DNA from 2 places in the Streptococcus pyogenes genome. Region 2 is predicted to be linked to the other one. Evidence: predicted binding sites of a transcription regulator. Region 2 holds the regulator's gene; the other holds the start of a gene.

Region 1 (3,527 bases), 730 kb from region 2:
CCTTGGCACCATTGTCCATAGTCATGCTCATGTTTGTTCCTGTATCACCATCTGGAACAGGAAAAACATTTAAGGAATTAACATATTCTGCTTGTTTGCCAAGGCGAGTCGCTGCCGCTTGGACCATTTCTTGGAATAAGCTTGTTGTAATATTTGACACTAATTTTCTCCTACAACCTTAATATTTTGCACGTAAACATTAACCATATCAGCAGTGAGACCAAGCTGACTTTCAAGGTTAAATTTCACGCGTTCTTGGATATTTTTAGAGACTTCACTGATTTTCACACCATAACTCATCACAGTGTAGACATCAACAGAAATACCCAGATCTGTTGATTTTACTACAACACCCTTAGCGTAGTTTTCTTTGCGAAGTAGTGATTGAAAATTGTCTTTTATTGCACTTTTGCTGGCCATTCCAACAACACCAAAAATTTCCGTTGCTGATCCTCCCACGACAGTTGCAATCACATCGTCGGATAGCTCGATTAGACCATCTTTTGTATTAATTTTTACAGTCATAGTTACTACCTCAAAAAGTTTTTATCATCCTATTTTATCATATTTTAGAAGTAATGTAAAAGAGATAGAATAGCTAACGATAGCGTTTATTACCTTGACTAGCTTATGGATAGAAATAAGCTAATAAAAAAAGCCCTAAGGCTTATTTCTATTAGATGCGTTCTACTTTACCAGATTTAAGCGCACGAGCAGAAGCCCAAACTTTTTTAGGTTTACCATCAACAAGGATAGTAACTTTTTGAAGGTTTGGTTTAACTGTACGTTTTGTTTGGTTCATCGCGTGTGAACGGTTGTTTCCAGAAACGGTTTTACGTCCTGTAAAATAACATACTTTAGCCATTTTGATCTATTTCCTCCTACGTAGAATATGTTTACGGATGTGCTAGCACCACATACCTATCTATTCTATCATAGGGTGCTTAATTTGACAAGGTATTTCCCATTTTCTTTTTCAACAATTTTACGGAATTACTATTACAATAGTCTACGTACTCATTTTTCACTACATTTTTTAGCTAAAACATATTAACATTACGCTTAACCTCTTTAACAATAACAAAAAGACTTACCATAGATAGCAGGGTCCAGATTTTAATACTCTAAATTATGCTTTGTTTGTTCACAATCAAAGATTATTTCACAGAAACTGGTATCCATTTTAGGGTGTCAATTATATCTAAAAAAGCCCTCAAGAGGGCTTTAGGGTGTTTAATACTCTAAATTATGCTTTGTTAGCTGATCCGAAAACATCGATACGTTCTTCAACAGCACCTTGAACAGCTTTCATACCTGGAGCCAAGAATTTACGTGGGTCAAATAATTTTTTACCATCATATTCTGCTTCGTTAGCTTCGTAGTTACGAGCAAATTCACGAGTTGCGTTAGAGAAAGCGATTTGACTTTCAGTGTTAACATTAACTTTAGCAACACCAAGACGGATTGCTTCTTTGATTTGATCGTCAGGAATACCAGAACCACCGTGCAATACGATTGGGAAACCTGGTACAGCTGCTGTTAATTTTTCTAAGTGGTCAAGAGCAAGACCTTCCCAGTTTTCTGGGTATGGACCGTGGATGTTACCGATACCAGCTGCCAAGAAGTCAATTCCAGTTTCAACCATTGCTTTAGCATCTTCGATTGGAGCGAGCTCACCTTTACCGATGATACCGTCTTCTTCACCACCGATTGTACCAACTTCAGCTTCAACTGAAACGCCTTTAGCATGTGCAATTTTAACAACTTCTGCAGTTTTAGCAAGGTTTTCTTCAACTGGAAGGTGTGAACCGTCAAACATGATTGAAGTGTAACCTACTTCGATACACTCAAGAGCATCTTCGTAGTGACCATGATCAAGGTGGATAGCAACAGGAACAGTGATACCCATTGACTCAACAAGGTTAGTAATAAGAGATTGACATACTTTATAACCACCCATGTATTTTGCTGCACCCATTGATGTTTGGATAAGAACTGGAGCTTGTTTAGCTTCTGCTGCACGCAAGATTGCTTGAGTCCACTCTAAGTTGTTTGTGTTAAATCCACCAACAGCATATCCGTTTTCACGAGCTGCTTGGACAAATTTTTCTGCTGAAACGATTGCCATTTGTAAGGCCTCCTCTTATTTTTCGGGATAACTCCCCGTTTACATTGTTCATTCTAGCACAATTTTCCATAAATTTCTAGCCTTTCACAAGCTTAAAGCGTTTTCCAAAAGCAGATTATCAAAAGTTTTCTCCAGTAAATCTATGCCTTCTTATCCTTCATTTAACCAAAAAAAAGAGACGAATCAATGATTCACCTCTTACATTATGCGGAGAGTGGGACTTGAACCCACACGACCTAAAGCGGTCACAGGATCCTTAGTCCTGCGCGTCTGCCAATTCCGCCATCCCCGCTACTCATCAGTAACATAAATTATTATAGCAACTGTGAGTTTAACTGTCAATACTTATTTCTCAACTTTTTTCAAAAAAGCGGCAATTTTTTTCTGGTATTGTTCTGGGTTTGTTTCAAAGGATTTGGCGTGTTTTGCCCCTTTAACAATCAAGATTTCCTTAGGACCTTTCGTGGCCTTATAATTGTCATAAACCATTTTTGTAGGAACAAAATCATCCTTATCACCGTGGATAAATAAAGTTGGACGTTTATTTTTAGCCAGCTGTTTCACTGAGCTCGCTTCTCCGTAACTAAAACCTGCTCGAATCTTAGATAAGGCAGAGACTTCATAGAGTAAAGGAAAGGCAGGCAAGTTGTACATAGCCTTGGCCTGAAACTTCAATTCGTCCCAAACACTGGCATAACCGCAATCTTCGATGAGGGAGGTGACTTGCGCAGGCAATCGCTCACCACTTGCCATCATTACTGTTGCAGCACCCATAGATAAGCCAAAGAGTGTGATTTGGCTTTCAGGGTTTTCCTTAATCAGTTGGTCTGTCCAAGCCATGACATTAAGGCGGTCATTCCAGCCATAACCAATCAAGTTCCCTTCACTTTCCCCATGGGCCTCATTGTCTGGCATTAAGACATTATAGCCCAAATCATGAAAAAGCATGGCATATGGCTTCATATCTTCTTTGTCATTCGTAAAACCATGAACAACAATAGCTGTCTTTTTTGTTTTTTGAGCAGCTGGTAAGTACCACCCCACTTGTTTTAACCCACGATTTGTTAGTTGACGTTTTTCGTAAGGTAAAGCGTCAAAAGACTGTTCAGCTGGGTATAATGGATTATTTGTACTCCGTTTCTTATTATTAATAAACGATTTCTCTTCTCTTATTTGTGCAACATGAAAGAAATAAAAACTAGCACCTACGCTAATAAGAGTTATCAAAAGGAATAGAATTCCTAAATACTTTGCTATTCGAATAGTTTTCATACCAAGTATTTTACAAAAAAATGACTGAAAAAGAAAGTGCTAACCTAAAAATATCACGTTTTTCTTTTTCTAATGCTATTTTTATAGAAAAGATCCCTTTAATAGCTAGTAATCTTTATCAGTATCT
Region 2 (3,527 bases):
TTTATCTGACTTAAAACAAGCCTTGAGAGATGACACCATTTTGGTAAGCATAATGTATGCCAATAACGAAACAGGTGACCTGTTACCTATTAAGGACATTGGGAATCTGCTCAAAGACCATCAAGCTGCTTTTCATGTTGATGCCGTTCAAGCTGTTGGCAAACTCAAGATTATTCCTAGCGAACTTGGGATTGACTTTTTATCTGCTTCTGCTCACAAATTTCATGGTCCTAAAGGATGCGGCTTTTTATACAGTAACGGACAACCAATCGACCCTCTTCTTCACGGGGGTGATCAAGAAGGAAAGCGACGCGCAAGTACTGAAAATATGTTAGGTATTATTGGTATGGCACAAGCTTTGACTGATGCTATGACTTGTCTTGACCAATCAACTGATCACATTATTAGTTTACGTCATCACTTGATTAGCCTCCTAGAAGGACTACCCTACTATATTAATCAAGGTACTCATTATCTTCCTCATGTTCTCAATATTGGATTTTTAGGCTACCAAAATACTATTTTACTAACACAACTTGACTTAGCAGGCATTGCAGTATCAACTGGTTCTGCTTGTACTGCTGGAGCTGTTAATCCAAGTCATGTTTTAGCTGCGTACTATGGGGATGACTCTTCTCGTTTAAAAGAATCAATTCGTATCAGTTTTTCAGATCAAAATAGCATTGAAGATGTTAATCAATTAGCTCAAACATTAAAAAATATTTTAGGAGGAACAGATGGCTTTTGAAAAAGAAATTAAGCTTAAAGACTGTAAATACCTTTATACAATCAGTCCAAACATTAAAAAATATACCCTAAGAGATACTACATTTAGTCAAACTAAAGTAGGGCACTACCAATTAATACGTTTACTCGAAAAAATACCTAATTCAGGGGATGGTTTCCCTTTAAAAATCACTATTAATAAAGAACTCACAGGGTTTAAATTAGCTATCACCGATCAGTCTGGTCTTAGATTAGTTAATATTTTTAAAACAAAAGATAATCAAATCCTTCAAGATAAATTTTATTTCTTGATGGACAGCCTTGTAGAACGTGAAATTTTTAGCAAAACAGTCGTCTAATCAACTTTAAATTTTGTTTTTTTAGTCATATCACAATGTCAATAAATGATTTCGCTTCTATTGCTATTAATTCATGTTGTTCATTTTGACTGTCATAACTTACTTTCCTAATGAATACTATTATATAGTGCTAAAACTAATTTTAGCTTTTTTAACTCATACAAAAACAATCAAAATGTTGCATTTTTCACAATCTTTTTGTTACAATAAAGACAGACATATTTAACGAGAAATCTACAAGGAGTAAAATAGTGGTTATTGACAAATCTATTCCAAAAGCGACTGCAAAGCGCTTATCACTTTATTACCGTATTTTTAAACGATTCCATGCTGACCAAGTTGAAAAAGCCAGTTCTAAACAAATTGCAGATGCAATGGGAATTGACTCTGCTACTGTACGCCGTGACTTTTCTTATTTTGGAGAATTGGGGCGTCGTGGGTTTGGCTATGATGTTACCAAATTGATGAATTTTTTTGCTGACTTGCTTAATGATCACTCTACAACAAACGTTATCTTAGTTGGATGCGGTAATATAGGGCGTGCTCTATTACATTACCGCTTCCATGATCGTAATAAGATGCAAATTGCCATGGGTTTTGATACCGATGATAACGCTCTTGTTGGTACTAAAACAGCTGATAATATTCCAGTCCATGGTATCTCATCTGTCAAAGAACGGATTGCGAACACTGACATTGAAACGGCTATCTTAACGGTTCCCAGCATTCATGCTCAAGAAGTTACTGATCAACTTATTGAAGCAGGAATCAAAGGAATCTTGAGTTTTGCTCCTGTTCACCTACAAGTTCCTAAAGGAGTTATTGTTCAATCTGTCGATTTGACCAGTGAGCTCCAGACACTACTCTATTTTATGAATCAAAATCATCTAGATTAAGGAGGTATAATGACCAAACCGATTATTGGAATAACTGCAAATCAAAGACTAAATATGGCTTTGGATAATCTCCCATGGTCATATGCACCTACTGGATTTGTACAGGCAGTCACTCAATCTGGGGGGCTGCCGCTTCTTTTACCCATTGGTGATGAAGCCGCCGCTAAAACTTATGTATCTATGGTTGATAAAATCATTTTAATTGGTGGGCAAAACGTTGACCCAAAATATTATCAAGAAGAGAAGGCTGCTTTTGATGATGATTTTTCACCAGAGCGAGACACATTTGAGCTAGCTATCATCAAGGAGGCTATAACATTAAAAAAACCAATCTTAGGGATTTGTCGTGGTACACAGTTAATGAATGTTGCCTTAGGAGGAAATCTTAACCAACACATTGACTCACATTGGCAAGAAGCGCCTTCTGATTTCTTATCACACGAAATGATTATTGAGCCAGACTCTATCTTATATCCTATTTATGGTCATAAGACATTAATTAATTCTTTTCATCGCCAAAGTTTAAAAACTGTTGCTAAGGATTTAAAAGTAATCGCTAGGGATCCACGTGATGGTACCATCGAAGCAGTCATATCAACCAACGATGCCATTCCTTTTTTAGGTGTTCAGTGGCATCCTGAACTTCTCCAAGGTGTTCGAGATGAAGATTTACAATTGTTCCGCTTATTCGTCAATGACTTCTGACTTAAAAAAGGGTTGATTTTTCTCGAAAACTATAATAATCTTTATAGCTAACGATAATGTGATCTAGACAGATAATGCCTAAATCTTCACATGATCGTTTTATTTTTTCAGTAAAGCAATAATCGTTAGAACTAGGTTCAATATTTCCTGAAGGATGATTATGAATAACAATGAGACTAGTCGCCATATTTTTACAGGCATAGTATAAAATTTCTCTTGGTTCTGCAAGTGAACGTCGGACAGTCCCAATAAAAATAGTTTTTTCTTCAATAATACGATTTTGATTATCTAAATACAATACGACTAAATGCTCTTGTTTTTTATCTCCTAAAGCTGCCATCATTTTTTCAGCGACCTGAACACTGGTTAATACGCTATCAGTTAATGTCTTATCTGTCGCTAAAATTCGGGAAACCAACTCAATCATAGCTTTAATTTCAATCGCTTTAACTTTTCCTATACCTGCCAAATGTTGTAATTCTTGCAAAGACATCTTTTTAAAATCTGCCAGACTGTCTAAATGCGATAAAAGATAGGATGACAGCTCTAAGACATGCTTTTCTTTATTACCTGTTCGTAATAAAATTGCTAATAATTCTTGATTACTTAGAGACTCTGCTCCTAGTCGCATCAAACGTTCTCTTGGCATGGCTTTATTATCATCACATTTTATAGAATACATTTATCATATTACCTCCATCTTTTTATTCGACAAAAAAACAAGTTCCTTTTAGGAAACTTGTTTTTTTTGAATAGCTTGTCTTTTTTGAATATTATCTTTAATCACTTGATAAAGTGTCGCTGCTAAAGGAACTGCAATAATCATACCAACTATTCCCTT

Evidence for each region. Region 2 encodes Rex, which represses fermentation and respiration genes when NADH is low (regulators of the CRP and FNR family bind a similar motif). Its sites were predicted from a motif close to TTGTGAANTANTTCACAA; they were not measured.
Region 1: a site for Rex is predicted at 2,173-2,190, ahead of B6D67_RS08730 (class II fructose-bisphosphate aldolase). Genes of this name have one in related genera too.

What each region holds. Positions count from the first base shown of each region.
Region 1 covers NZ_LN831034.1:1,640,074-1,643,600, forward strand. Annotated here, with positions in the region: gene B6D67_RS08715 (DAK2 domain-containing protein) at 1-160, opposite strand, end outside; gene B6D67_RS08720 (Asp23/Gls24 family envelope stress response protein) at 160-525, opposite strand; gene rpmB (50S ribosomal protein L28) at 677-865, opposite strand; gene B6D67_RS08730 (class II fructose-bisphosphate aldolase) at 1,247-2,128, opposite strand; tRNA gene B6D67_RS08735 (tRNA-Leu) at 2,335-2,420, opposite strand; gene B6D67_RS08740 (alpha/beta hydrolase) at 2,474-3,400, opposite strand.
Region 2 covers NZ_LN831034.1:911,396-914,922, reverse strand. Annotated here, with positions in the region: gene B6D67_RS04915 (cysteine desulfurase family protein) at 1-748, shown strand, start outside; gene B6D67_RS04910 (DUF1831 domain-containing protein) at 738-1,085, shown strand; gene B6D67_RS04905 (redox-sensing transcriptional repressor Rex) at 1,337-1,981, shown strand; gene B6D67_RS04900 (gamma-glutamyl-gamma-aminobutyrate hydrolase family protein) at 1,991-2,686, shown strand; gene radC (RadC family protein) at 2,688-3,368, opposite strand; gene B6D67_RS04890 (AI-2E family transporter) at 3,417-3,527, opposite strand, start outside.